DNA from 3 places in the Enterobacter sp. MG-EB028 genome. Region 3 is predicted to be linked to each of the others. Evidence: riboswitches for the same ligand, from Rfam matches in the RefSeq annotation. Region 3 holds a riboswitch; each other region holds the start of a gene.

Evidence for each region. Region 3 has a riboswitch for thiamine pyrophosphate ahead of thiM (hydroxyethylthiazole kinase). Riboswitches for the same ligand answer to the same signal wherever they lie in the genome.
Region 1: it holds a riboswitch for thiamine pyrophosphate, as region 3 does, so the genes downstream of both, thiB (thiamine ABC transporter substrate binding subunit) here and thiM (hydroxyethylthiazole kinase) in region 3, are expected to answer to the same signal.
Region 2: it holds a riboswitch for thiamine pyrophosphate, as region 3 does, so the genes downstream of both, thiC (phosphomethylpyrimidine synthase ThiC) here and thiM (hydroxyethylthiazole kinase) in region 3, are expected to answer to the same signal.

What each region holds. Positions count from the first base shown of each region.
Region 1 is NZ_CP195079.1:773,310-782,969, forward strand. Features, by position in the region: gene thiQ (thiamine ABC transporter ATP-binding protein ThiQ) at 168-869, opposite strand; gene thiP (thiamine/thiamine pyrophosphate ABC transporter permease ThiP) at 853-2,463, opposite strand; gene thiB (thiamine ABC transporter substrate binding subunit) at 2,439-3,422, opposite strand; TPP riboswitch at 3,454-3,554, opposite strand; gene sgrR (HTH-type transcriptional regulator SgrR) at 3,591-5,246, opposite strand; gene sgrT (glucose uptake inhibitor SgrT) at 5,335-5,487, shown strand; gene ACR42C_RS03610 (sugar efflux transporter) at 5,608-6,786, shown strand; gene leuD (3-isopropylmalate dehydratase small subunit) at 6,873-7,478, opposite strand; gene leuC (3-isopropylmalate dehydratase large subunit) at 7,489-8,889, opposite strand; gene leuB (3-isopropylmalate dehydrogenase) at 8,892-9,660, opposite strand, start outside.
Region 2 is NZ_CP195079.1:239,102-248,761, reverse strand. Features, by position in the region: gene nfi (deoxyribonuclease V) at 1-506, opposite strand, end outside; gene hemE (uroporphyrinogen decarboxylase) at 516-1,580, opposite strand; gene nudC (NAD(+) diphosphatase) at 1,619-2,392, opposite strand; gene ACR42C_RS01075 (Rsd/AlgQ family anti-sigma factor) at 2,488-2,985, shown strand; TPP riboswitch at 3,040-3,151, shown strand; gene thiC (phosphomethylpyrimidine synthase ThiC) at 3,230-5,125, shown strand; gene thiE (thiamine phosphate synthase) at 5,125-5,760, shown strand; gene ACR42C_RS01060 (HesA/MoeB/ThiF family protein) at 5,753-6,508, shown strand; gene thiS (sulfur carrier protein ThiS) at 6,492-6,692, shown strand; gene thiG (thiazole synthase) at 6,694-7,464, shown strand; gene thiH (2-iminoacetate synthase ThiH) at 7,461-8,588, shown strand; gene ACR42C_RS01040 (sensor domain-containing diguanylate cyclase) at 8,926-9,660, shown strand, end outside.
Region 3 is NZ_CP195079.1:3,167,525-3,177,184, forward strand. Features, by position in the region: gene ACR42C_RS15025 (2-thiouracil desulfurase family protein) at 1-27, opposite strand, end outside; gene yegS (lipid kinase YegS) at 169-1,068, shown strand; gene fbaB (class I fructose-bisphosphate aldolase) at 1,572-2,624, opposite strand; gene ACR42C_RS15040 (nucleoside permease) at 2,875-4,152, shown strand; gene ACR42C_RS15045 (ADP-ribosylglycohydrolase family protein) at 4,149-5,153, shown strand; gene ACR42C_RS15050 (PfkB family carbohydrate kinase) at 5,150-6,103, shown strand; gene ACR42C_RS15055 (GntR family transcriptional regulator) at 6,077-6,823, opposite strand; gene thiD (bifunctional hydroxymethylpyrimidine kinase/phosphomethylpyrimidine kinase) at 6,866-7,666, opposite strand; gene thiM (hydroxyethylthiazole kinase) at 7,663-8,433, opposite strand; TPP riboswitch at 8,469-8,565, opposite strand.

The sequences.
Region 1 (9,660 bases), 2.4 Mb from region 3:
AAAGTTCGATTTATTATTTTTCAGGATCGTCGGTTGCCAAACAGGGTTATATGCGCTCTGACTTTTCATTCAGAGCGACATTCGGCTATGGACTTGCAGTAGGGGTTTTCATCACTTTTGAAAAAATGGCGGAGGATTTATTCGTCCTCTGAGTGAAGGGGAGGGCATCAGACTGCCCTGATGCCCAGCAGTGAAGACGCGGTAGCTTTCCCCTTCAGCAATTCTTCTGTCTTCCCATCCCACGCAATTCGCCCTTCGGCAATCACCACCGATCGCGGCGCAATCCGTGCGGCATCCTCAATACTGTGCGACACCATCAGCATCGTCAGTTGCTGGCGCTGACAGACGTCCTGCACCAGCGCCAGCATCTCCTGGCGAAGCGCGGGATCGAGCGCAGAGAAGGGCTCATCCAGCAGCAGTACTGGCTGCTCTCGCACCAGACAACGCGCCAGCGCCACGCGCTGACGCTGGCCGCCGGAAAGCTCGCCCGGCAGCCTGTCGATGAACCCGGTGATCCCCATCTGTGCGGCAATGATCTCCAGCTTCTGGCGCTGGGCGTCGTTCAGCCTGAGCCCCGGATGCATTCCCAGAGCGATGTTTTGCCGCACCGTCAGATGGGTAAACAGGTTGTTTTCCTGGAACAGCATTGAGACCGGACGTTTTGCGGGCGGCGTGTGGGTATGATCGTGATTTTCAATGACGATCGCGCCGCTTGCCGGCTGAAGAAAACCCGCAATCAAATTAAGCAGCGTGCTTTTTCCCGCGCCGCTTGGGCCAAGTACGGCGATCATCTCCCCCTGGCGCACGGAGAGCGTGAAGCGCATCGGCAGATGCTGGTAAAGCCAGGTTACATCAGTCAGTGTTAACATCGCGCCCCGGAAGTTTTTCGATAACGGTAAATAAGGCAAAGCACAGCAGCAGCAGTAACAGTGCTGTGACCGCGCCATCATGACTGCGATAAGAGCCGATTTGCTGATAGAGCCAGAACGGCAGCGTGCGGAAATCTTCGTTGCCAAAGAGGGCTACCACGCCAAAATCGCCAATCGACAGCACGCAAGCAAACGCCAGCGCCTGGGCGAGCGGCCGTTTTAGCGCGCGGAGTTCGACCACCTTCAGTCGCTGCCAGCCCTGCATGCCCAGCGACTGGCACAGTAAACCGTAACGGCTGTTGACGTCGCGCATCGGGTTTTCCAGCACCTTAAGCGCGTAAGGGATGGCCATTAAGGCGTTGGTAAAAATGACGATGCCGTCGGCGCTTTCCGGCAGGCCGATGGTGCTATTGAACAGTAAAAAGAAGCCCGTCGCCAGCACGATGCCCGGCATCGCCAGAATCAGCATGCCCGTCAGCTCCAGCGCCTGTCCGGTTTTACGAGCATGACGCGCGTAGAGTTCACGGCTGCTCCAGAGCAGCATCATGGTCAGAAGTACACAGACCAGCCCGGCAGCCAGCGCGATGCGCAGCGAGGTCCACGTTGCTTCCCAGAGCACGGGCTGCTGCAGGACGGACGTGAGATTGAGGTTCAGTCCGTCAACGATAACGGCCAGCAGCGGCGGCAGCAGCAGCATGAGCGCCAGCGTAATCAGGATAAAATCGGCGACGCGGCTGTGCAGGCTGTCCTGCGGGTCGCGCCAGCCGGTTATTTGATTACTGCCAGCGGGAATGGCTTTACTCAGTCGCTGGCTCAGCAGCACCAGCACCAGACAGCACGCCATCTGCACCATCGCCAGCAGCGCGGCGCGGCCCGGATCGTAGTCGTAACTTAAGGCCTGATAAATCGCCAGCTCAATGGTGGTGGCCTGCGGCCCACCGCCGAGCGAAAGCACGGTGGCAAAGCTGGCGAAGCAGAGCATAAAGATTAGCGCGGCCACCGGGGCAATCTGACGTCGCAGCCACGGCCATTCGACAAAGCGGAAGAACGACCAGCCGCGCATGCCGAGCTGAGCCGCAATCTGGCGCTGTTCGCCGGGAATGTTTTCCAGCGCCTGTAAAAAGAGGCGCGTCGCCATCGGCATATTGAAGAAAATGTGCGCCAGCAGAATGCCTTTCAGCCCGTAAGGGGAAAAGGTCCACTCCAGCCCCAAAGATGCAAAGAGCGAAGCCAGCCAGCCCTGACGACCGTAGACGCTCAGAATGCCAAAAACGGCCACCAGAACTGGCAGGATCAGCGTCATGGCGCACAGGCGCAGCAGAGCCTGCCTGCCGGGAAAACGCCGGCGGTACAGCGCTCGCGCGAGGAAAATGGCCGGGATCGCTGACAGCAGCGCAGAAAGAAACGCCTGCCAGAAAGAGAACCGGATAACGTGCCAGAGATAGCTGTCGTGCCAGAGCGCGAGCAGATCGCTCTCTGGCGCATTAAACCACAACGCAAGGAATGCCCCCAGGCTGACCACCACCATCAGCATGGCGGCGAGCAGGCCGGGGATTAACCAGCCGGGAATTAACGGCTGACGGCGCGTTGCCATTCACTTACCCATGCTGCACGCTGCGCGGCGACCTGCTGCGGCGTAAATTCCAGCGAGGTTGTTGGTTTGGTCAACTGCTCGAAACCTGCGGGCAGCGCAACGCTGGTGACCGGATACATCCAGTTGCCTGCGGGAATCGCATTCTGGAACGCCGGTGAAACCATGAACTTCAGGAACTTCTCGGCCAGCTCCGGCTGTTTGCTGGCGGCGGTACGCGCTGCCACTTCCACCTGCAGATAGTGCCCTTCAGCAAAATTCGCGGCGGCGTAGTTGTCTTTCTTCTCGGCGATGATGTGGTAGGCCGGAGAGGTGGTGTAGCTCAGCACCAGGTCGCTTTCCCCTTTCAGGAACAGGCCGTAGGCTTCGCTCCAGCCCTTGGTCACGGTGACGGTTTTGGCGGCCAGTTTCTGCCACGCTTCCGGCGCTTTATCTCCATAGACTTTCTGCATCCACAGCATCAGGCCCAGACCCGGCGTGCTGGTACGCGGATCTTCATAGATCACGCGCCACTTCTGGTCACTTTCCACCAGCTCTTTCAAGCTTTTCGGCGGGTTTTTCAGCTTATTTTTGTCGTAAACAAAAGCAAAATAGCCGTAATCGAACGGCACAAAGGTGTCGTTTTTCCAGCCGCCCGGCACGTTGACGGCATCTGCCGCCACGCCGCTTTTGGCAAACAGTTTGGTTTGCGTCGCGGCTTCCAGCAGGTTGTTATCCAGCCCGAGCACCACGTCGGCCTTGCTGTTTTTCCCTTCCATGCGCAGACGGTTGAGCAGCGACACGCCATCTTCCAGCGCCACGAACTTCAGCTCGCAGTTGCAGTCGGCTTCAAAGGCTTTTTTTACCACCGGGCCAGGGCCCCAGTCGGCGGAGAAGGAGTCGTAGGTGTAGACCGTCAGGACGGGTTTCGCGAAAGCAGGCAGCGCAAACAGCGCCAGCAGGGGGAAAACTTTTTTTAACACTTTGCACCTCAGAGTTGAGTGGCAAAGGATTTTGAGCGACAGCCTCAAATCCCTTCGCCGGCGTTATCCGGATCAGGTTCGACGGGTATTATCTCAGCGCACATCTGTGATGCAGCACCCCGTTGAGAACGGCGCTATTGTAATGATTTGGTGAATATTACGAAAGCGTTATGGTTCCGGCGGCGCAAACCAGGCGGATTTAAAATCAAACCAGCCCAGGGTGTTCATCCGCAGGCCGCGCATGCTGCGCTGTCCCTGGATCAGCAGCCAGTGGTGGATCAACGGTACGATCGTCTGCCCGGCCAGCAGCTCCTGACACCATGCGGCCAGATCCATTTCGCCTGCCCGCCATTTCGCGGCGTCCTGCTGCCAGTCCCGGTTGATACAGTGCTGAATGAGGGGCACTTCATACAGGTGAGAAAAGAGCGAGAAATCAAGCGGCAGCGTGAAGTTGGCGCTATTGAGCCAGATATCGCTGACGACATCCCCGCGGTGCCATTCATCATAATCGACTTCCTGTATCGCCAGCGTCACGCCTTCGGCCGCCAGCAGCTTGCTCATAATCTTCGCGATAAAACGGTGCTCAATGTGATCGCGATAGTAGCTGAGGGTGATGGTCTCCAGCCCGGCAGGTTTTCCACTGCGCACCGGCTGAGCATGGTGCCAGCGCGGAAGCAGGCCATATGCCGGGAACCACCAGGTCTGGTATTGCTCCTCTGCGTGATAAATCAGGTTAGCCGGGGCCAGAACATGGCTGATCCACGTGCGGACGTCGTGGTTTGCTCCGCGGTGGCTGCGGCTGTCAAAGAGCAGGTAGTAACAGCCCTCCTCCAGGCGACTTTCGAACGCCTTTTCGCTTGTTGTGGGGCCTTCCAGCGTCAGGCCTGCGCTCAGCTCTTCGTTGAGATCCGGTAATACCCAGACGTTCACTTCGTCGATCAGCGCCCGATAGCCAAAATAGTCATCAAAGGCGCGGATCTTGAGCTGGTTGTTGGTATTGCGCGTCACGGAGTAGGGGCCCGTGCCAATCGGCAGGCTGGCAAAATTGTTCAGCGATCGCCATTCGCCGGGCAGGATCATTGAGGGCACATAGCCCAGCAGCCACGGCAGCCATCTGTCCGGCTGCGACAATTCAATGTCCAGCGTCCAGGCCGTGGGGGAGTGGATCCGCGAGACGTGCGAATAGAGCGGAAGCGTGCGGGCGCGTTCCAGAGAGGCGATGACGTCACTCATCTCCAGCTCGCGTCCGTGGTGGAAGTGAATGCCCGGGCGTAAAAAGAAACGCCAGTGCAGGGGGGAAAGCTGCTGCCAGTGGTGCGCGATGTCCGCTTCCAGTTCCCCGTTTTCCTCATTTATTTTCGTCAGGCCGCTGAATATCTGCCGGGCCATATGGGTTTCAGAACGACGCAACGCCGTGCCGGGCAACAGGTTTTTCATTGGCCGATAGTAGAGCACCCGCATAATGTGGCGGCCCTGACGAAAGCTGCGCCCCAGATGCGAGACCAGCATCTGGCGCACGGCGGCCTTGTCGCCCACCAGCTGGACCAGCTGATCGATGCGATCCTGCTCCAGCAGATCCTCCGCCCGCTGTTGTTGCAGCGCCAGACCGGTATAGAGGAAGGTCAAGCGTGAGCGCTTACCGCGTCCGGCCTCGGCCTCCCAGCTTAGCCAGCCCTGCTGCTGCATGGTGTTGAGCAACGTGCGCATATGGCGGCGAGAGCAGTTGAGGAGTTCTGCCAGCTCGTTAAGCGTGGTCTCCTGCGATTGACCCTCGCAGCACTGCCACAGGCGGATAAATTGTTGTTGCAGTCGACCGGATGGCATAAAAGAGGAACTCCTGACAAAAAATCAGCAATTTATTAATCCCTATATTAGGCCAATAATGCTTTCCGATGAAGTGAGGAGGTAAATTATGAAGAGGTCTACCGCACGTCAGTTTTATCAGCAGTACTTTTCAGCGACAAAAGGATCGTCCTGGCTGGCCCGCCAGTGTGCAGAGCAACGGCTGAAAATATTGGAAGAACTGATGCAGTGGGACGTTACGAAACCGACCTCTTCCCGCTAACTCGCCTCGATCATGTGTGACTGAGTATTGGTGTTTATCACCCGCCAGCAAAATGTTTTTGCTGGCTTTTTTCGTTTATTCTTTCACCCAATTTCGATTCGCTTTCACAAGGACTTGCGCATGCTGTGGTTGATGACGATGGGGCGCCGCCTGAATGGCGTATATGCCGCTTTTATGCTGGTGGCCTTTATGATGGGCGTGGCGGGGGCCCTACAGGCGCCGACGCTGAGCCTGTTCCTCAGCCGCGAGGTGGGCGCACAGCCGTTTTGGGTTGGCCTGTTTTATACCGTTAACGCCATTGCCGGGATCCTCGTTAGCCTGGGACTGGCGAAACGATCGGACAGCCAGGGCGATCGCCGCAGGCTGATCCTCTTTTGCTGCGCGATGGCCGTGGGCAACGCGCTGCTTTTTGCCTTTAACCGGCACTACCTGACGCTCATTACCTGCGGCGTGCTGCTGGCCTCTCTTGCCAATACCGCCATGCCGCAGCTGTTCGCGCTGGCCCGTGAATACGCCGACAGCTCGGCGCGGGAGGTGGTGATGTTCAGCTCGGTGATGCGTGCGCAGCTCTCTCTTGCATGGGTCATCGGCCCGCCGCTGGCCTTCATGCTGGCGCTGAACTATGGCTTCACGGTCATGTTTTCTATCGCGGCAGGCATTTTTATTATTAGCCTGGCGCTGATTGCCTTTGCGCTGCCGTCCGTCGCTCGGATTGAGCAGACGACGGATAAGCCCATCACGCAGGTGAGCGGCTGGCAGGATAAAAACGTCCGCATGCTGTTTATTGCCTCCACGCTGATGTGGACCTGCAACACCATGTACATCATTGATATGCCGCTGTGGATCAGCAGCGATCTGGGCCTGCCGGACAAGCTTGCCGGGATCTTAATGGGCACAGCTGCCGGGCTGGAAATTCCAGCGATGATTCTGGCGGGGTATTACGTGAAGCGCTTCGGAAAGCGTCGGATGATGATCGTCGCCGTGGCGGCCGGGGTGCTGTTTTACGCGGGACTGATCCTTTTCCATTCGCGTGAAGCGCTGCTTGCGCTGCAGCTGTTTAACGCTGTGTTTATTGGCATCGTTGCCGGGATCGGCATGCTCTGGTTCCAGGATCTTATGCCCGGACGCGCAGGCTCTGCGACCACGCTTTTTACCAACAGCATTTCGACGGGCGTTATTCTGGCGGGGGTGATTCAGGGGGCGCTGGCGCAAAGCTATGGCCATGCCTCGGTTTACTGGGTGATTGCGGCGATTTCGGTGGTTACGCTTGGGCTGACCTGCCGGGTCAAGGATGTTTGATTCCGGGAGGTGGCTTCACGAAATGAAACGATTGTCTGACAGGTATCGGAGGGAAGCAATGGCCCGCGTGCAGCGGGCCACTGCTTTTAGCCCATAAACGCAGGCTGTTTTTTCTCGTACGCGGAGATGGCGTCCTCGTGCTGGAGCGTCAGGCCAATGCTGTCCAGACCGTTCAGCATGCAGTGGCGACGGAAGGCATCGATGCTGAAGCTGTAGGTCTTATCCCCGGCTTTCACCACTTCCCCTTCCAGATCCACCTCAAACGCCATGCCCGGGTTCGCCTTAACCAGCGCGAACAATTCATCGACCTGCTCGTCGCTCAGCGTCACCGGCAGCAGCTGATTGTTGAAGCTGTTGCCGTAAAAGATATCCGCGAAGCTCGGGGCGATAACTACCTTAAAGCCGTAGTCGGTCAACGCCCATGGCGCATGCTCACGCGATGAGCCGCAGCCGAAGTTTTCCCGCGCCAGCAGAATGGAGGCACCTTTGTATTCCGGGAAGTTCAGGACGAATTCCGGGTTCGGCACTTCGCCTTTGTCGTCCAGAAAACGCCAGTCGTTAAACAGGTGTGCGCCAAAACCGGTGCGGGTCACTTTCTGCAAAAACTGCTTAGGAATGATCGCGTCCGTATCGACGTTAGCGGCGTCCAGCGGGACAACACGGCCCGTATGTTGGGTAAATTTTTCTGCCATGATTGTCTCCTTATTTCAGGCTGCGAATATCGGCGAAATGGCCGGTAACTGCCGCGGCGGCGGCCATTGCCGGGCTGACCAGATGGGTGCGTCCACCGCGGCCCTGACGGCCTTCAAAGTTACGGTTGCTGGTAGAGGCGCAGCGCTCGCCCGGATTCAGGCGGTCGTTGTTCATCGCCAGACACATTGAGCAGCCCGGCAGGCGCCACTCGAAGCCTGCTTCGATGAAGATCTTATCCAGACCTTCCGCTTCCGCCTGGGCTTTCACCGGACCGGAGCCTGGAACCACCAGCGCCTGCACGCCCGGCGCCACTTTACGGCCTTTGGCAATCTCTGCCGCCGCGCGTAAATCCTCGATACGTGAGTTGGTGCAGGAACCGATAAAGACTTTATCAATGGCGACATCGGTCAACGGTACGCCTGGCTTCAGTCCCATATAGGCCAGCGCTTTTTCCGCACTGGCGCGCTCGACCGGATCGGCGAAGGACGCCGGGTCCGGGATGCTGTCGTTGACGGAAATCACCTGGCCCGGATTGGTGCCCCAGGTCACCTGAGGGGCGATCTCTTCCGCCTGCAGCGTGACAACGGTATCGAAGGTCGCGCCGTCGTCGGTTTTCAGGGTTTTCCAGTACGCCACCGCGTCGTCAAAATCCTGACCCTTCGGCGCATGCAGACGGCCTTTCACATAGTTGAAGGTGGTTTCGTCCGGCGCGACCAGGCCAGCTTTTGCGCCCATCTCAATAGCCATGTTGCACAGGGTCATACGACCTTCCATGCTCAGCGCCTGAATCGCGTCGCCGCAAAATTCCACAACGTGGCCGGTACCGCCCGCGCTGCCGGTTTTACCGATGATGGCCAGCACGATGTCCTTCGCGGTAATGCCCGGCGCGGCTTTACCCTTTACTTCAATTTTCATGGTTTTGGCGCGCCCCTGCTTCAGGGTCTGGGTCGCCAGAACGTGTTCCACTTCAGACGTGCCGATCCCGAAGGCCAGCGCGCCAAACGCGCCGTGGGTTGCGGTATGGGAGTCGCCGCAGACGATGGTCATGCCCGGCAGGGTAATACCCTGCTCAGGCCCCATCACGTGGACGATGCCCTGATACGGATGGTTCAGGTCATACAGCTCAACGCCAAACTCGTTGCAGTTCTTGATCAGCTCCTGCATCTGGATACGCGCCATCTCACCCGAGGCATTAATGTCTTTGGTCTGGGTGGAGACGTTGTGATCCATAGTCGCGAAGGTTTTACCCGGCTGACGTACCGGGCGCTTGTGCGCGCGCAGGCCGTCAAATGCCTGCGGAGAGGTCACTTCGTGTACCAGATGACGGTCAATGTACAGCAGCGGGGTTTCGTTTGGTGCCTCGTAAACAACGTGCGCATCAAACAACTTTTCATATAACGTCTTAGCCATGATTACACCCCTTCAGCGACATAGCGGGCAATAATGTCGCCCATTTCATCGGTACTGACTGCTGCCGTGCCGCGCGCTAAGTCACCGGTACGGACGCCTTCTTCTAACGCCCGGTTAATGGCGTTTTCAATTGCGGTTGCTGCGTCGCCTGCATCGAGGCTATAGCGCAGCAGCAGGGCCAGGGAGAGGATCTGCGCAATCGGATTAGCAATGTTTTTGCCGGCGATATCCGGTGCGGAGCCGCCCGCCGGTTCGTACAGTCCAAAGCCTTCTTCATTCAGGCTGGCGGATGGCAGCATGCCCATAGAACCGGTGATCATCGCGCACTCGTCAGACAAGATATCGCCGAACAGGTTGGAGCAGAGCAGCACGTCAAACTGGGACGGATCCTTAATCAGCTGCATCGTTGCGTTGTCGATGTACATGTGCGACAGCTCAACGTCCGGGTACTGCTTAGCGACTTCACTGACGATCTCGCGCCATAAAATGGACGACTGCAGCACGTTCGCTTTATCAATGGAGGTCACCTTATGGCGGCGCTTACGTGCTGACTCAAACGCGATATGGGCGATACGTTCAATTTCGAAACGGTGATACACCTCGGTATCAAACGCTTTCTCATGCTGGCCGCTGCCTTCGCGACCTTTTGGCTGACCAAAGTAGATTCCACCCGTCAGCTCGCGCACGCAGAGAATGTCGAATCCGTTGGCCGCGATGTCCGCGCGCAGCGGGCAGAACTCTTCCAGCCCCTGATACAGCTTCGCCGGACGC
Region 2 (9,660 bases), 1.9 Mb from region 3:
CAGCGCGCCTTGCTGCGCCAGACCCACGCCAGCTGCTCGCCTTTATGGATGAGCGGCGCCAGCGCGCCAGGCTCTGGGGAGAGCGGCTCAAACGCCCCACACAGGCGCTTCTTGGCAACGCCGATGGTCGGCACATCCACCAGCAGCCCAAAGTGGCTGGCAACGCCTAAGCGGCGCGGGTGGGAAATACCGTGTCCATCGACAAACAGCAGGTCAGGTTTTTGCGAGAGCTGTTCCCACGCTGCCAGCAGCGCGGGATATTCGCGAAAGGAGAGGAAACCCGGAATGTACGGCATGGTGGTCGCGATACGTGCCACCTTGTACTCCACCAGCTCAAGCGAAGGGTATTTCAGTACGACCATCGCCGCTCGCGTCACTTCCCCACCCTGCTCGAACCCGACGTCCGCTCCACCAATGTACTGCGGAGGATCCTTATCCAGACGATCCTCACGGATCACCGATGAAGCCAGTTCGATTTGCTGAGCGCGTAGCGACGCGAGATCCATAACCTCTCCTTACTTGTGATACTGGGCTGAAAGCCTATGCACCGCCTCCACAAATACGCCTGCGTGTTCTGGCGGCACATCCTGATGGATGCCGTGGCCGAGGTTAAACACGTGGCCTTCACCCTGGCCGAAACCAGACAGTATAGTCGACACTTCTTCTTCAATGCGGGCTGGCGGCGCATAGAGCATGGACGGATCCATATTGCCCTGCAGCGCCACTTTGTCGCCCACGCGACGGCGCGCTTCGGCGATATCGGTGGTCCAGTCGAGGCCCAGCGCGTCGCAGCCGGTTGCAGCCATCGCTTCCAGCCACTGGCCGCCACCTTTGGTGAACAGCGTCACCGGCACGCGGCGGCCTTCGTTTTCACGCAGCAGGCCGTCGACGATTTTGTGCATGTAGTACAGGGAGAACTGCTGATAATCGCGCCCGGTCAGCACGCCGCCCCAGGTATCGAAAATCATCACCGACTGCGCGCCCGCTTTAATCTGCGCGTTCAGATAGAGGGTGACGCTCTTCGCCAGCTTGTCGAGCAGCGCATGCAGGGCCAGCGGCTCGGCGTACATCATCTTTTTAATCATGGTGAAGGCTTTGCTGCTGCCCCCTTCAACCATATAGGTCGCCAGCGTCCACGGGCTGCCGGAGAAGCCAATCAGCGGCACTTCACCTTTCAGCTCACGGCGAATGGTACGTACGGCGTTCATCACGTAGCCCAGCTCGTCTTCCGGATCGGGGATCGGCAGCTTATCCACGTCGGCTTTGCTTTTGATTGGGGAGGTGAAGCGCGGGCCTTCGCCGGTTTCAAAATAGAGCCCAAGGCCCATGGCGTCCGGAATGGTGAGAATGTCCGAAAAGAGAATGGCGGCATCCAGCGGGAAGCGGCGCAGCGGCTGGAGCGTTACTTCACAGGCCAGCTCGGCATTTTTGCACAGCGACATAAAATCACCCGCCTGCGCGCGCGTGGCTTTGTACTCTGGCAGATAGCGTCCCGCCTGGCGCATCATCCACACCGGGGTGACATCAACGGGCTGGCGCAGCAGCGCACGCAGATAACGATCGTTCTTCAGTTCGGTCATTTTTGCAGTTCCTTAAGCGTCATGGCCTCAGTGTAACACTACTCATACTCGGCCCGACACATCGCCACGGTATCTTCTATCAGCCGACGCGCCACCGTACCCGGTGGGGGTAAAAGAGGCAGATCGTCATAACGATACCAGTTTGCCTCCAGCAGCTCTTTCTGGTCGATAACGATCTCGCCGCTGTCATATTCAGCCATAAACGCCGTCATCAGCGACATCGGGAACGGCCACGGCTGCGAGGTGACGTAGCGCAGGTTTTTCACCTTGATTCCGCTCTCTTCCATCACCTCGCGCGCTACCGCCTGCTCCAGCGTTTCGCCCACCTCGACGAACCCGGCGAGGACGGTATGAATGCCGTTGCGATGGCGGGTATGCTGCGCCAGCAGGATGGAATCGTCGCGCCGGATGGCGACGATGATGCACGGTGCGATCTGCGGATAATAACGTTCACGGCAGTGGCCGCAGAGCAGCGCCCACTCGGTTTTGCTTGGGTGCATGGTATGCCCGCAATAGCCGCAGTATTTGTGCGAGCGATAGAACTCCGCCAGCTGCACGCCCCGCCCCGCGAGCTGGAACAGTCCCGCATCCAGATCAAGCACCTGGCGAACGGATCCCATATCCTGACGACGCGCTTGTTGGATCAACCATACGGGCTCACCCTGCCACTCGCCGATCCTGAGCGCAGGCAGGCCCACGAGATCGAACGTTTCTGCCGCACCGTAGGGTATTTCTCCACCGGGCAGCCACAACCTCTGTTCGTGACTGACGATCCACCAACCCAGATCTGATTTTTCAATAATACGATCCATATCTATTGCACTACCTTCGCTTCACTGACATGTTGTTAGCATTGTGGTTACATTTTGGATAAGTAGATCCCATTCTAAACTTTGCGGAGTCGACCATGTTAAACCAGCTAGAAAGCCTGACGGAGCGCGTTGGAGGAAGTAACACACTGGTGGATCGCTGGCTACATGTACGCAAGCATCTCCTCGTGGCGTATTACAATCTGGTCGGTCTTAAGCCTGGCAAAGAATCCTTTATGCGGCTGAACGAAAAAGCGCTGGATGATTTTTGTCAGAGCCTGGTCGACTACCTTTCCGACGGCCATTTCAACATTTATGAACGTATTATCCGCGAAATGGAAGGCACAAATCCCTGTTTAGCGGCCAGCAAACTTTGTCCACTACTGGAAGCCAATACCCAGCAGATTATGGATTACTACGATTCCACGCTCGAGAATGCCATCGATCACGATAATTATCTTGAGTTCCAGCAGGCGCTTTCCGACCTTGGCGAAGCGCTGGAAGAGCGATTCACGCTGGAAGATAAGCTGATCGCCCTCGCCCTGGATAACGGCCTGGACGTCAGCCACGAAGATAACGTCGTGCGCCCGGCTTGAGTTCTTAATCGTTAACGAGTAATTTACAACCATTCGCCCCTCTACGGAGGGGGATTTTTCTTGTCGGAGTGCCCAGCGCCTGAACGCGCGGGCTGAGACCGTTAATTCGGGATCCGCGGAACCTGATCAGGCTAATACCTGCGAAGGGAACAAGAGTTACACTGCTGTTGAATCGCCCCTGGGCGATCTTCTCTTGCTTCATCCGTCGTCTGACAAGCCATGTCCTTCACTTTTGGAATGAGCTATGTCTATCGCTAAATTGACCCGTCGCGAACAGCGCGAACACGCCCAACGCTTCATCGATACCCTGGAAGGGACCGCCTTCCCAAACTCGAAACGTATCTACATCACCGGCTCGCAGGCCGATATCCGCGTGCCGATGCGTGAAATCCAGCTTAGCCCGACGCTTATTGGCGGCAGCAAAGAGAACCCGCAGTACGAAGACAACGAAGCCGTGCCGGTGTATGACACCTCAGGCCCGTACGGCGATCCTGATGTTGCCATCAACGTCCAACAGGGCCTGGCAAAGCTACGCCAGCCGTGGATTGACGCGCGTAACGACTGCGAAGAGCTGAGCGTGCGCAGCTCTGCGTATACCAAAGAACGTCTGGCCGACGACGGTCTGGACGAGCTGCGCTTTACCGGCCTGCTGACGCCAAAACGCGCCAGAGCGGGCAAATGCGTGACCCAGTTGCACTACGCGCGCCAAGGGATCGTCACGCCGGAGATGGAGTTCATCGCCATCCGTGAAAACATGGGTCGCGAGCGCATCCGCAGCGAAGTGCTACGCCACCAGCATCCGGGCGAAGGCTTTGGCGCTCGCCTGCCGGAAAACATCACCCCGGAGTTTGTGCGTGACGAAGTGGCCGCCGGCCGCGCCATTATCCCCGCCAACATTAACCATCCGGAATCCGAGCCGATGATTATTGGCCGCAATTTCCTGGTGAAGGTCAATGCCAACATCGGCAACTCGGCGGTGACGTCATCCATCGAAGAAGAGGTGGAAAAGCTGGTCTGGTCAACGCGCTGGGGCGCGGATACGGTAATGGATCTTTCTACTGGCCGCTACATCCACGAAACCCGCGAATGGATCCTGCGTAACAGCCCGGTGCCGATCGGTACCGTCCCGATTTATCAGGCGCTGGAGAAGGTCAACGGCATCGCCGAAAACCTCACCTGGGAAGCGTTCCGCGACACGCTGCTGGAGCAGGCGGAACAGGGTGTGGACTACTTCACCATTCACGCAGGCGTGCTGCTGCGCTATGTGCCGATGACGGCGAAGCGTCTGACCGGCATCGTCTCGCGCGGCGGTTCCATTATGGCGAAGTGGTGCCTGTCCCATCATCAGGAAAACTTCCTCTACGAGCACTTCCGCGAGATCTGCGAAATCTGCGCCGCCTATGACGTCTCGCTGTCGCTGGGCGACGGCCTGCGTCCGGGCTCAATTCGCGACGCCAACGACGAAGCGCAGTTTGCCGAGCTGCACACGCTGGGCGAACTGACCAAAATCGCCTGGGAGTATGACGTGCAGGTAATGATTGAAGGCCCGGGCCACGTGCCGATGCAGATGATCCGCCGCAACATGACCGAGGAGCTGGAACACTGCCACGAAGCGCCGTTCTACACCCTGGGGCCATTGACGACCGATATTGCGCCGGGCTATGACCACTTCACGTCAGGCATTGGGGCGGCAATGATCGGCTGGTTCGGCTGCGCCATGCTCTGCTACGTGACGCCGAAAGAGCACCTCGGCCTGCCTAACAAAGAGGACGTGAAGCAGGGGCTGATTACCTACAAGATTGCCGCCCACGCGGCGGATCTGGCGAAAGGCCACCCGGGTGCGCAAATCCGCGACAACGCCATGTCCAAAGCGCGCTTTGAATTCCGCTGGGAAGACCAGTTTAACCTGGCGCTCGATCCCTTCACCGCCCGCGCCTACCACGATGAAACCCTGCCGCAGGAATCGGGTAAGGTGGCGCACTTCTGCTCCATGTGCGGGCCGAAGTTCTGCTCGATGAAAATTAGCCAGGAGGTGCGCGACTACGCCGCCGCGCAGACCATTGAAGTCGGCATGGCGGACATGTCAGAAAACTTCCGCACGAAAGGCGGCGAAATCTACCTCAAAAAAGAGGAGGCGTAATGTACCAGCCTGATTTCCCCTCCGTGCCCTTCCGTTTAGGGCTCTATCCGGTGGTGGACAGCGTGGAGTGGATCGAACGCCTGCTTGAGGCCGGCGTTCGCACCCTCCAGCTGCGCATCAAGGATAAGCGCGATGAAGAGGTAGAGGCCGATGTGGTCGCCGCCATCACGCTGGGACGCCGTTACGACGCGCGTCTGTTTATCAACGATTACTGGCGACTGGCGATTAAGCACCAGGCGTATGGTGTCCATTTGGGTCAGGAGGACCTGGAAACCACCGATTTGAACGCCATCCGCCAGGCTGGCCTGCGCCTTGGCGTTTCAACACACGATGACATGGAGATCGACGTGGCGCTGACGGCCCGCCCCTCTTACATCGCGCTGGGTCACGTCTTCCCGACGCAAACCAAGCAGATGCCCTCGGCGCCGCAGGGGCTGACGCAGCTGGCGAGTCACGTTAAGCGCCTTGCCGATTACCCGACCGTCGCCATTGGCGGAATCAGCCTTGAACGCGCCCCGGCAGTGCTGGAGACCGGCGTCGGCAGTATCGCCGTCGTCAGCGCCATCACCCAGGCCGCAGACTGGCGGTCCGCCACCGAACAGCTTTTACAGCTGGCAGGAGCTGGCAATGAATGACCGCGATTTTATGCGCTACAGCCGTCAGATCCTGCTGGAAGATATCGCCATCGACGGGCAGCAAAAGCTGCTCGCCAGCCGGGTGCTGATTGTTGGCCTGGGAGGATTAGGCGCGCCCGCCGCGCTCTATCTGGCCGGTGCGGGCGTGGGCACGCTGGTGCTGGCCGATGACGACGAAGTGCACCTCAGCAACCTGCAGCGGCAAATCCTCTTCACGACAGACGATGTCAACCAGCCTAAAGCGCAAGTTACGCGCCAGAGGCTGAATCAGCTCAACCCCGATATCGAACTGATTGCACTTCAGACGCGGCTGAGCGGTGAACATTTGCAGCGTGAAGTCGCCCTTGCCGACGCGGTGCTGGACTGCACCGATAATATGGCGACGCGTCAGGCCATCAACGCCGCCTGCGTGGCAGAGAATACGCCGCTGATCACCGCCAGCGCGGTGGGGTTCGGCGGGCAGATGATGGTCCTGACGCCGCCGTGGGCGCAGGGCTGCTACCGTTGCCTGTGGCCGGACGATGCCGAGCCAGCGCGCAACTGCCGCACGGCGGGTGTGCTTGGTCCGGTGGTGGGCGTGATGGGCACGCTGCAGGCGCTGGAGGCCATCAAGCTGCTCAGCGGCATGGAGACGGAGCGCAACACGCTGCGCCTGTTCGACGCCCGCTCCAGCGGCTGGCGCCATCTGGCGCTACACCGCGCCAGCCGCTGCCCGGTATGCGGAGGCCGCGATGCGCATTCTGTTTAACGATGAGCCGATGAGCTGCGACGACGGGCTTACCGTTGCCGTACTGCTCGATAAATTACGCCAGCTTAAGCCGGGAACGGCGCTGGCGCTCAATCAACAGATCCTGCCGCGCGAGCAGTGGGAACATCAGCAGGTCAATGAAGGCGACCAGATCCTGCTGTTTCAGGTTATCGCAGGGGGCTGACATGTTACGTATTGCCGATAAAGTCTTTGATTCGCATCTGTTTACCGGAACCGGAAAATTCGCCTCGCCACAGCTGATGGTGGATGCCATTCGCGAAAGCGGCAGCCAGCTGGTGACGCTGGCGCTTAAGCGCGTGGATCTGCGTCATCACAGCGATGCCATTCTTGCACCGTTGCTTGAAGCCGGCGTCACGCTGCTGCCTAACACCTCCGGCGCCAAAACGGCCGAAGAGGCGATTTTCGCCGCACAGCTGGCGCGGGAAGCGCTCGGCACCCGCTGGCTGAAGCTGGAAATTCACCCGGATGCCCGCTGGCTGCTGCCCGACCCGATCGAGACGCTGAAAGCGGCAGAAAAGCTGGTGCAGCAGGGGTTTACCGTTCTGCCTTACTGCGGCGCGGATCCCGTGTTGTGTAAGCGTCTGGAAGAGGTCGGCTGCGCCGCCGTCATGCCCCTGGGCGCCCCCATTGGCTCCAATCAGGGGCTGGAAACCCGCGCAATGCTGGAGATCATCATCGAGCAGGCGACCGTGCCGGTGGTGGTGGATGCGGGCATCGGCGTTCCCAGCCACGCCGCGCAGGCGCTGGAGATGGGTGCCGACGCGGTGCTGGTGAATACCGCGATTGCGGTAGCTGACGATCCGGTGATGATGGCGCGCGCGTTCCGTCTTGCCGTGGAGGCTGGCGTGCTGGCCAGAGAATCAGGTCCCGGCTCACGCAGTTTCCAGGCACAGGCTACCAGCCCGCTGACCGGTTTTCTGGAGGCGATCTCATGAGCACGTTTACCGAGCGCTGGCGCGAGCTTAACTGGGACGACATTGCCCTGCGCATCAACAGCAAAACGGCGGCTGACGTGGAACGCGCGCTGAATGCCCGTCATTTGACCCGTGAGGATCTGATGGCCCTGCTCTCTCCGGCAGCCAGCGCCTACCTTGAACCGATGGCACAGCGCGCTCAGCGCCTCACCCGGCAACGGTTTGGCAACACGGTAAGCTTCTACGTCCCGCTCTATCTCTCGAACCTGTGCGCCAACGACTGTACCTACTGTGGTTTCTCCATGAGCAACCGCATCAAGCGGAAAACGCTCGATGAAGAGGAGATCGCACGCGAGTGTGCCGCCATTCGTGAAATGGGGTTTGAGCATCTTCTGCTGGTTACGGGCGAGCATCAGGGGAAAGTGGGAATGGACTACTTCCGTCAGCATCTTCCGGCGATACGTCGGGAGTTTGCGTCGTTGCAGATGGAGGTTCAGCCCCTGTCGCAGGACGAGTATGCAGAGTTAAAAACGCTCGGGCTGGATGGGGTCATGGTCTATCAGGAAACTTACCACGAGACGACGTACGCCCGGCATCACCTGAAGGGGAAGAAGCAGGATTTCTTCTTCCGGCTGGAAACGCCGGACAGGCTGGGCCGTGCCGGGATCGACAAAATCGGGCTGGGTGCGCTAATTGGGCTTTCAGACAGCTGGCGGGTTGATTGCTACATGGTAGCAGAACATCTGCTGTGGCTGCAGCAACACTACTGGCAAACCCGATACTCCATCTCCTTCCCGCGCCTGCGCCCCTGCGCAGGAGGCATTGAACCGGCTTCGCTGATGGATGAGCGCCAGCTGGTGCAGACCATCTGCGCGTTTCGCCTGCTCGCCCCGGAAGTAGAATTATCGCTCTCAACACGTGAGTCCCCGGCGTTTCGCGATCGCGTCATTCCCCTTGCGATTAACAACGTCAGCGCGTTTTCCAAAACGCAGCCGGGCGGTTATGCAGACGACCATCCGGAGCTGGAGCAGTTTGCACCGCATGACGGACGGCGTCCAGAAGCCGTTGCCGCCGCCCTGACGGCACAGGGTCTGCAGCCTGTCTGGAAAGACTGGGACAGCTGGCTGGGAAGAGCCTCGCAATGACGATGAAACGCACTGCAACACGGTAAAAAATTGTCGAGGCGCTACGGAAAGGCAAAACCGGATGATTGTCAGCGATCGTCCGGTTTTTTATTGTCATCAGGTCAGCAACGGACGCTGACCAGGGCGAAAAGCTTCTTCCTCGTTTCGCCCTGCCTCAGACTCCGTGTATAAGATGGGCGACATGGCATGAATAAGGTATTTCTTAGTGATTCTTAAGATAAATCATCTCGTCTGAAATTGGGTTCCGTATAATTCACCGCTAACCGCAGGACAGTGACTATGCTGAGAGGATATCGGCAGACGAAAAGTATTCACCATCAGGATCGATGTACAACTCATGGCACTTCACAGCAAAAAGCTCTCTTTTACCCGGCCAATCATGCTTAGCTTCGCGGGGATCCTGTGCAGTTTTGCGCTGATCGCAGTTGTGGTCACGCTTTCGCAACAAAAGGATTTTCTTGAGGACTATCATAAGATTAATGGGAATTTCACCCATAACCTTGCGGTGAACTACACCGAGTCTATCCTGCGTGAAAATGACTATATTCTGGGACGCTCCTCCATCTACTTTGCGCGCGACGACAAGCTAAACGAGACCCTCAACCTTAACCCGACGCAAGGTCTGCAGATGATGATGTATTTGCAGAATCTGATGCCGACCGTGTCATCCATCTCGCTGGCAGACACGCAGGGACATTATCTGCGCGCGCCGGAAGTGCTCCCCACGGAAAAGAGCAAAACTTTCGATCCCCGGACGCGGCCGTGGTTTGTCGCCCAGGCTGAAGCCAGTATCTTTAGCCACTATACCCGCCCCTATATGGATTACTTCACCGGCCACCCAACGGTAACAGTCTATAAGCCGTTAATTTCACCAGAAGGCCGCCTTAAGGGCACGCTCGCGTTTCATCTTGATTTGACGTCAATGGGCTACACTCTGCGTCAGATGGTCGCCCCTGTTCAGGGGGAATTCTTCGTCGTCGAACGTGATGGCGCCGTCGTGCTGCACCCTGATACTGGCGCGCTCTTCAAACAGTACGTGAGCGAAGCGCTGATGGACAAAATGACCAGTGGT
Region 3 (9,660 bases):
AGCGCTTACCAAAATTTTATTCATCATCACTTTCCTGTGATTACATTAATCTCATCGCTGAAGTGTAACGCGCTTTCGTGCCTGTTTTGTTCCTTTCATCCTGTTCTTACCCGCTTTTTTCCTCTCTGCTATACACTCTTACTAACGCTAAAAAAGGGAGCAGCGCGGATGGCAACCTATCCAGACAGTTTATTGATTCTCAATGGCAAAAGTGCGGGCAACGATCTGTTGCGTCAGGCGATTATTGGCCTGCGTGACGAAGGCGCGCGTATCCACGTCAGAGTGACGTGGGAAAAAGGCGACGCGGCACGCTACATCGACGAAGGCTTAGCGTTAGGCGTCAGCACCATTATTTCCGGCGGCGGCGACGGCACCATCAATGAGATCGCCTCTGCGCTTATTGGTCTGCCCCCGGCAGACCGCCCGGTGATGGGCGTTTTACCCCTTGGTACTGCCAATGATTTTGCCACCAGCGCCGGGATCCCGGAGGATTTAGAAAAGGCGCTCCAGCTGGCGATCCTCGGCAAAGCTATCGCCGTGGATATCGCCCAGGTGAATGATAAAACCTGCTTTATCAATATGGCAACCGGCGGGTTCGGCACGCGCATCACCAGCGAAACGCCGGAAAAACTGAAGGCGGCGCTGGGCGGCGTATCATACCTGATCCACGGCCTGATGCGCATGGACACCCTTAAGCCGGACCGCTGCGAAATTCGCGGCGAGGATTTTCAGTGGCAGGGTGACGCGCTGGTGATTGGGATTGGCAATGGCCGCCAGGCAGGCGGCGGGCAGCAGCTCTGTCCGGAGGCGCTAATCAATGACGGTCAACTACAGCTGCGTATTTTCACCGGCGACGGCCTGCTGCCCGCGCTGTTTACCACGCTGACGCAGCCGGAAGAGAGCCCGAATATCATCGCCGGGAAATCGGCGTGGTTTGAGGTGAATGCTCCGCACGGGATGACCTTTAACCTCGACGGAGAGCCGCTGAGCGGGACGCAGTTCCGCATTGAGGTGCTGCCCGGCGCGCTGCAGTGTCGGCTGCCGCCGGACTGTGTGCTTTTGCGCTGATGTTTTACACGGTGCGCGATGATGCCCTCACCCCAACCCTCTCCCACAGGGCTGAGGGATCCCCAGTAATTTTTAAGCAGAAGCAATAATGTTGTTTCAGAACGATTAAAGGCTTTCAGCGACGCCCTGGTCCGGCTGTAAATCGCCGAAGCGTTTCCGTAAGGCCGGGGCGAGGCGCACGGATGCGCCGAGAGGGCGTGGCCTGCAGGGATGCAGGCTCATGCCCGACCCGATAGCCTGAAGGAATAAGCTGAGGGCACCGCGAAGCGGCGATTTACCGCCGGGAGCCCGGGTCGCCAGGGCGGTGGCGACTGAGCCGCCCTGGCACGTTCACCGGCCATGTCCTTACAGAGTAGCAAGGAACATAAAGTGAACGGAATGACCACCGGAGCCGTATGTTCCCCCTCACCCTAACCCTCTCCCCAAAGGGGCGAGGGGATTGTTCACTGCTCGCATTAATTTGTGTGGATCACTCAGCCCACAGGGAGAGGGAGATGGAGGCGTCAGGCAATCGTGACTTTGCTATCCAGATAGACGTCCTGAACCGCATTGATCAGCTTCACGCCGTCGGCCATCGATTTCTTAAACGCCTTACGGCCAAGGATCAGCCCCATGCCGCCCGCGCGTTTGTTGATCACCGCCGTACGCACCGCGTCTGACAGGTCGGTATCACCGCCCGCCGCGCCGCCGGAGTTAATCAGCCCCGCACGGCCCATGTAGCAGTTCGCCAGCTGGTAGCGGACCAGGTCGATCGGGTTATCGCTGGTCAGCTTGCTGTAAACGCGATCGTCGGTGTAGCCAAAGTTCACCGCCTTATAGCCGCCGTTGTTCTCGGCCATTTTCTGCTTCACGATATCTGCGCCGATGGTCGCCGCCAGGTGGTTCGCCTGCCCGGTCAGGTCAGCCGACACGTGGTAATCCACCCCGTCTTTTTTAAACGCCGAGTTACGCAGATATGCCCACAGCACGGTGACCATGCCCAGCTCGTGCGCGCGCTCAAACGCTGCGGAGATCTCTTCAATCTGGCGGCGGGACTGTTCAGAGCCGAAGTAAATCGTCGCCCCAACGGCCACCGCCCCCATGTTGAACGCCTGCTCGACGCTGGCGTAGAGGGTCTGATCATATTCGGTGGGGTAGCTGAGGGTTTCGTTATGGTTCAGCTTCACGAGGAACGGAATACGGTGGGCATAGCGACGCGACACTGAAGCCAGCACGCCGTAGGTGGACGCCACGCAGTTACAGCCCGCTTCAATCGCCAGCTCAACAATGTTCTTTGGATCGAAGTAGAGCGGGTTCGCCGCAAAGGAGGCCCCTGCCGAATGCTCAACGCCCTGGTCCACCGGCAGAATAGAGAGATACCCGGTGCCGCCGAGCCGCCCGGTGTTATAGAGCGTCTGCATGTTTCTCAGAACCGCAGGCGGACGGTTGTTATCAACCATCACGCGATCAACGTAGTCGTGACCAGGCAGGTAAAGCTGGTCGGCTGGAATGGTCATACAACGATGCTGTAAAAGGCTGTCGGCGTCTTTGCCAAGCAACTGCGCAATATCAGTCATGTGATACTCCCGTAAGTCCGACATCGTGTCGGTGTGTGTTTATCCAGTCCCATTTTTTATGGGCAGACTAAGCCTGGTACCGACTTAACAGATTTTCCACCATTTGCATTTTTTTTCAGCACAATCTGCTGGCTCGATTCGTGTACAACAAAACTGTTACATTGATCAAACAATCGCCACAAAGGTATTTAAAAGGTATTATTGAGTGGTATGTTAAAGGCATACCCTCTCTGACATGCAGGATTAAAAAATGAAAACGAAAGTCCAACTGTCATTCATGATGTTTGTTGAATGGTTTATCTGGGGCGCGTGGTTTGTGCCATTGTGGCTGTGGCTGAGCAAAAGCGGGTTTACCGCCGGGGAAATCGGCTGGTCTTACGCCTGTACCGCGATTGCCGCGATACTCTCCCCGATCCTGGTCGGCTCGCTGACGGACCGCTTCTTCGCCGCGCAGAAGGTGCTGTCGGTGCTGATGTTTGCCGGCGCGATCCTGATGTACTTCGCCGCGCAGCAAACCCAGTTCAGCACCTTCTTCCCGCTGCTGCTGGTTTACTCCCTGACCTATATGCCGACCATCGCGCTGACCAACAGTATCGCCTTCGCGAACGTGGATGACGTTGAGGCCGACTTCCCGCGCATCCGCGTGATGGGCACCATCGGCTGGATCGCCTCGGGGCTGGCGTGCGGGTTTCTGCCGCAAATGCTGGGCTACAACGATATTTCCGACACCAATATCCCGCTGCTGATGACGGCGGCCAGCTCCGCCCTGCTCGGCGTCTTTGCCCTGTTCCTGCCGAACACACCGCCGAAAAGTACCGGCAAGCTGGATTTCAAAGTCATGCTGGGGCTGGATGCGCTGATCCTGCTGCGCGACAAAAACTTCCTGGTGTTCTTCTTCTGCTCGTTCCTGTTCGCCATGCCGCTGGCTTTCTACTACATCTTCGCCAACGGCTATCTCACCGAAGTGGGCATGAAAAACGCCACCGGTTGGATGACGCTCGGCCAGTTCTCCGAAATCTTCTTTATGCTTGCCCTGCCGTTCTTTACCAAACGCTTTGGTATTAAGAAGGTCTTACTGCTGGGCCTGATTACCGCCGCCATCCGCTACGGGTTCTTCGTCTACGGCGGTGCGGAGCAGTACTTCACCTACGCCCTGCTGTTCCTCGGTATTCTGCTGCACGGCGTGAGCTACGACTTCTATTACGTCACCGCGTATATCTACGTGGACAAAAAGGCGCCGGCGCATATGCGAACCGCCGCGCAGGGCCTGATTACGCTGTGCTGCCAGGGCTTTGGTAGCCTGCTGGGATACCGCCTGGGCGGCGTAATGATGGAAAAAATGTTCGCCTACAAAGAGCCGGTGAATGGGCTGACCTTCAACTGGGCCGGAATGTGGACATTTGGTGCAATCATGATTGCCGTGATTGCCGTGCTGTTTATGCTGTTTTTCCGCGAATCGGATAAAGAGATCACCGCAATTGAGGTGGTTGATGGCGATACCGCGCTGACACAAGGGGAAGTTAAATGAAACAAGAACGTGTTCTCGGTGCCCTTTACGGGCAGGCATTAGGGGATGCGATGGGCATGCCGTCGGAGCTGTGGCCGAGAAAGCGCGTCAAAGCGCACTTCGGCTGGATCGACCGCTTTTTACCCGGCCCGGCAGAGAATAACGCGGCCTGCTATTTCAGGCAGGCAGAGTTCACCGACGATACCTCGATGGCGCTGTGCCTGGCGGATGCGATCATCGAGTGCGACGGCGAGATTAACGCGGACGTTATCGGCAAGCATATCCTGAACTGGGCGCTCGACTTCGACGCGTTTAATAAGAACGTGCTTGGCCCGACCTCGAAAATCGCGCTTAACGCGATCCGGGACGGTAAGCCGGTCAGCGAGCTGGACAACAACGGCGTGACTAACGGGGCGGCGATGCGCGCCTCCCCGCTGGGCTGCCTTCTCCCGGCGACGCGGCTGGAACACTTTGTGGGGCAGGTGGCGCTGGCCTCCAGCCCAACGCATAAATCGGATCTTGCCATCGCCGGTGCGGTGGTGATTGCCTGGGCGGTTTCCCGCGCCATCGACGGAGAGCGCTGGCAGAACATCGTCGATGCGCTGCCGGGGATCGCTCGCTATGCGCAGGAGGTAAAAACCACCACCTTCAGCGCGTCGCTGGCGGCGCGCATTGAGCTGGCGCTTAAGACCGTACGGGAAGCCAATGGGATCGACTCCGCCAGCGAGCAGATTTATCAGCTCACTGGCGCAGGAACCAGCACCATAGAGTCCGTTCCGGCGGCCATTGCGATGGTGGAACTGGCGGGAACCGACCCGAACCGCTGCGCGATTTTATGCGCCAATCTGGGCGGAGATACCGACACCATCGGCGCGATGGCGACAGCCATCTGCGGCGCGCTCCACGGCGTTCAGGCGATTGACCCGGCGCTGAAGGCCGAGCTCGACGCCGTTAACCAGCTCGATTTTGGTCACTACAGCGAGAAGCTGCTGCACTTCAGGGAGCAAAGGGAGGGCGTATGAATTCATTTGCCCAACGTCTCGACACCCTGCACGCCACCCGCCCGGTGACGGTGCTGGGCGCGGCGGTAATTGACGTCATCGCCGACGCCTACGCCCTGCCCTGGCGCGGGTGTGATATCGAGCTTAAACAGCAGGGGGTAAATATTGGCGGCTGCGCGCTGAATATCGCCATCGCCCTGAAACGGCTCGGCATTGCGGCGCAAAACGCCCTTCCCGTCGGCCACGGCGTGTGGGCGGATATTATCCGCAACGCGATGGCGAAGCAGGATCTGCGCAGCGCCGTGGAGGCTGAAACCGGCGACAACGGCTGGTGTCTGGCGTTGGTTGAGCCTGACGGCGAGCGCACCTTTATGTCCTTTAGCGGCGTCGAGAACCAGTGGCAGCAGCGCTGGCTTGACGAGCTATACGTTCCGCAAAACAGTCTGGTTTATCTCTCCGGCTACCAGTTGGCCTCGCCGTGCGGCGAGCTGCTGACGGGCTGGCTCGAAGGGCTGCAGGACGTGACGGCACTTATCGATTTTGGCCCGCGCATCGCGGATATTCCCGACGCGCTGATGACGCGGATTATGGCCTGTAAACCGATCGTGTCGCTTAATCGTCAGGAAGCGGAGCTCGCTGCTGAAAGGCTGGGTGTGGAGGCTGAACACCTGGGTGAGGTGTGGCAGCAGCGCTTCGGCGCCGCGCTGATTGTGCGCCACGATAAAGATGGTGCTACATGGTATGACGGTGCCGTCTCGGGCGTTGTTCCGGCGTTTCCCGCCACGGTGGTGGACACCATTGGTGCAGGCGACAGCCACGCGGGCGGCACGCTTGCCGGGCTGGCGGCGGGATGGTCACTGGCAGACGCCGTTCTGCTGGGGAATGCCGTGGCGTCCTGGGTGGTCAGCCACCGCGGCGGGGATTGCGCGCCCACGCGTGAGGAATTACTCCTCGCACACAAAGACGTATAGATCGCTGCGACAGTAGCTGATGCTGTACTCAATCGGCCGGTGCTGCTGGTCAAGCGCAACCTGCTTGATCACCAGCACCGGTATTTTTTCGTCCATCTTAATGTGCGCCTGAAACTCGCTGTCCGGCATGCGGGCGCTGACCCGAGAACGGGTGCGCTGCGGGAAGATATTCTGACTGCGGAAGTAGTCGTACAGCGAAATTCCTATCGCATCCGGATCGGGAATGAGCCCGACCGGTACCCAGGACTCTTCAATCGACACCGCATCGTCATCCACATAGCGAATACGCTTCAGCAAAAAGACGTCGCTGTTCGGCTCCAGCGACAGGTGGCCCGCCACCTCTTCCGGGCATTTCACCACGCGTTTATTGACCCACAGCGTGTTTGGCGTTTTACCGCGCAGCACCACCTGCTGAGAGAAACCGCGCGCTTCCTTGAGCGAGTATTCGAAGATGTTGTTAATTTGCGTGCCGTAACCCCGGGCACGCGTCACAACCCCCTCGGCTTCCAGCGCCTGCATCGCTTTGCGCACGGTGATCCGCGACACGCCGGTTAACTGGCTCAGATCGCGCTCGCCGGGCAAAATGTTCCCGTGCTCCAGCACCCCGCTGCGCACCGCGTTTTTTACCGTTTCGGCAAATTTCAGGTACAGCGGCGTGTTGTCAGGCGCGGCGATCCGTTCAGTCAGTTGAGCGATTAACCGGGTATGCGCTTGTTCCATCTCTGTTTTCTCAGGCGTGGTGTTTCCTGCCAGTATACTGGGTTACCACCACGCATGAAAATGATGAACCGGCCCAATACCGTGACCGACTTCCAGAGTATCGGCTTTTGCCAGCGCCGCCGAAAGCCAGGTTTTCGCTTCGCGTACCGTATCGGCCCAGCCGTCATGCCGCGGGCGCAGCGCCGCCAGCGCGGCTGAGAGGGTGCACCCTGTGCCGTGGGTGTTTTTGGTCTGCACGCGCGGGGCGGTAAACCGCATTTCGCCGTCACGGGTAAAAAGCCAGTCCGGGCTTTCAGCATCATCCAGATGCCCGCCCTTCATCAGCACCGCCCCGCAGCCCATCGCCAGCAGCGCATTGCCCTGCTCTTTCATTTCCCGTTCAGTTTGCGCGTGCGGCGCGCCCAGCAGCGCGGCAGCTTCCGGAAGATTGGGCGTGATGAGCGCTACCTGCGGCAGCAGCTTATTGCGCAACGTCTCGACGGCGGAGGCGGAGAGCAGCGGATCGCCGCTTTTTGCCAGCATGACGGTATCCAGCACCACGTTTTGCACCTGATAGCGCTTAAGCCGTTCGGCCACCGCTTCCACAATGTCCGTTTCGGCCAGCATGCCGATCTTGGTGGTATCAATACGCACATCGCTGAATACCGAATCCAGCTGCGCGGCAACAAAATCCGGCTCGATGCGGTAGACCGACTGTACGCCGCGCGTGTTTTGTGCCACCAGCGCGGTAATCACTGAGCAACCGTACGCGCCAAGGGCCGAGAAGGTTTTCAGATCGGCCTGGATGCCCGCGCCGCCGCTGGGATCGGTGCCGGCTATGGTCAGGGCGTTAATCCGCTTCATGCCTGCTCCTCCAGCGTGTAGAGTTCATCCAGGAACGCGGCGGCAAAACTGCCTGGCCCGCGCGAGCGCGTAACGGCTGCCGTTCCGGCTCGCTTCATCCATCCGCAAGCGGCGGCAACGTTATCCAGCCTGTCCCCCGGCAGCGAACAGCTGGCCGCTACGACGGCAGAAAGCGCGCATCCGGTTCCCACCACGCGGGTCATCAGCGGATCACCTCCCGTAACCGTGCGGGTGCGTTGCCCATCAGTGATGTAATCCACCTCACCGGTGACCACTACGATGGCATTGGTTTGCCGGGCCAGCGCCTGAGCGGCAGGTAGCGCGCTGGCCGCGGTGTCGGTTGTATCGACGCCGCGCCCGCCCGCGCTCATTCCCGCCAGAGCCAGGATTTCTGAAGCGTTGCCGCGAATGGCGGCCGGTTGCAGGGCAAGGATTTGATGGCAAAAACGGGTGCGGAACGTCAGTGCGCCCACGGCAACCGGATCCAGCGTCCAGGGCTTGCCTGCCGCTACGGCGCTTTCTATTGCCCGACGCATCGCCTGCGCGCGCGGCGCAGTCAGCGTCCCGACGTTAACCAGCAGCGCGTCAGCGACGGCGGCGAACTGTTCAGCCTCTTCGGCCTCAACCACCATTACAGGGGATGCGCCAAGTGCCAGCAAAACGTTGGCCGTAAAGGTCTGTACGACATCGTTGGTCATACAATGGGTAAGCGGACAACGGGTGCGGAAGTGGTTTAAAACGTGTAAATCGAGCAGGTCAGGCTGCATGGGTTCGCTCCTGCCTTGCGTGAAGAAGCGATGACCGGGAAGGCATCTGACTTCCCTACGCTGGCATTATCCAGATCAGGTAATACGGGTATTTCTCAGCCTTCACAAAGAAGGGCACCCCGAGTCAAATAAATAAAAATCAAAGACTTGCGATTAACGTCCCGTTAATCCCTGTTCTGGATAATGCCAGCGGAAAGCCAAAGACTCAACCCTAAAAAATCCTCTGTGTCCCAGTTTGTGTCTCACGTTGTGTCCCACACATAAATGGCGGGCACAAAAAAAACCGCCCATAAGGCGGCTTAAGAAAATAATTTCAATCGTGATGATTTAAATGGAATCTATTTTCTGCATACGCTTTCTTCATGCAGTCGAAGTGCTTTTGCCAATTCCAATTGGAATGCAAAGGAAAGACGGGAACGGCTGATCTTTATACCATCAATAATGGTGTGTGTAGGGTAAACAGTGACCATGCGGCCCAAGTATTGGAAGTGTTTAGGGTGGTTTGACTTATCGTTATTCATTGTGTGCCATCCGTCTGGGTGGGGGTATTCCCGCCAACGGATGATTGATCTAAAATCGATCAAAATCAATAACTTAACAGATCACCAAATCCAGGGGGTGTACACTGGCGAGCCTCCCTCAGCCTGACCTATACACGACCATAAAATAGGGGCGGATTCCTTCCAGTTAGGTGGGAAAATATCTGGGAGTTTGGATACAGTAGCCAGGCAGGGTAACCAGATCCATAGATGAGAATGTTTATTATTCCCAAATATCCAGGCGAGGGGCCTGGTGTGGCTCTCTTTACGCGCCGCTGTGGCGTCTTCTCTCCTCTTTCTATACTATCCCATAGCTAACCCATTGCGAGGCTTACAGAGCGTTACAGAGCGCCCGTGTGAATATTGCATAAATGGAAGTGGTGAAAGGTCCAACTTGGTCAACTTTTAGACAACCATTTAACATAATGACCGTTACATGCACCTTTTTAACATACACGCAACAGATTAGACCTGTACCCTTCCAGGGTGTCCGCCTCCCCGACGCTGTAAACGCCCTATAACTGTGGCTCTTCCCTGCCCATCCGGGAGCAATTCCACATAGTAAACTGTAAAACTGATCTGCCTGTGCGTAACGCGCTTTTCCTGTGGATAACTTCCACGCCCTAACCCCATAACCTCCCCTTTCGAGGCGTCCGCCTCTTCAGGCTCTTACTTGTGGCGAAAACAC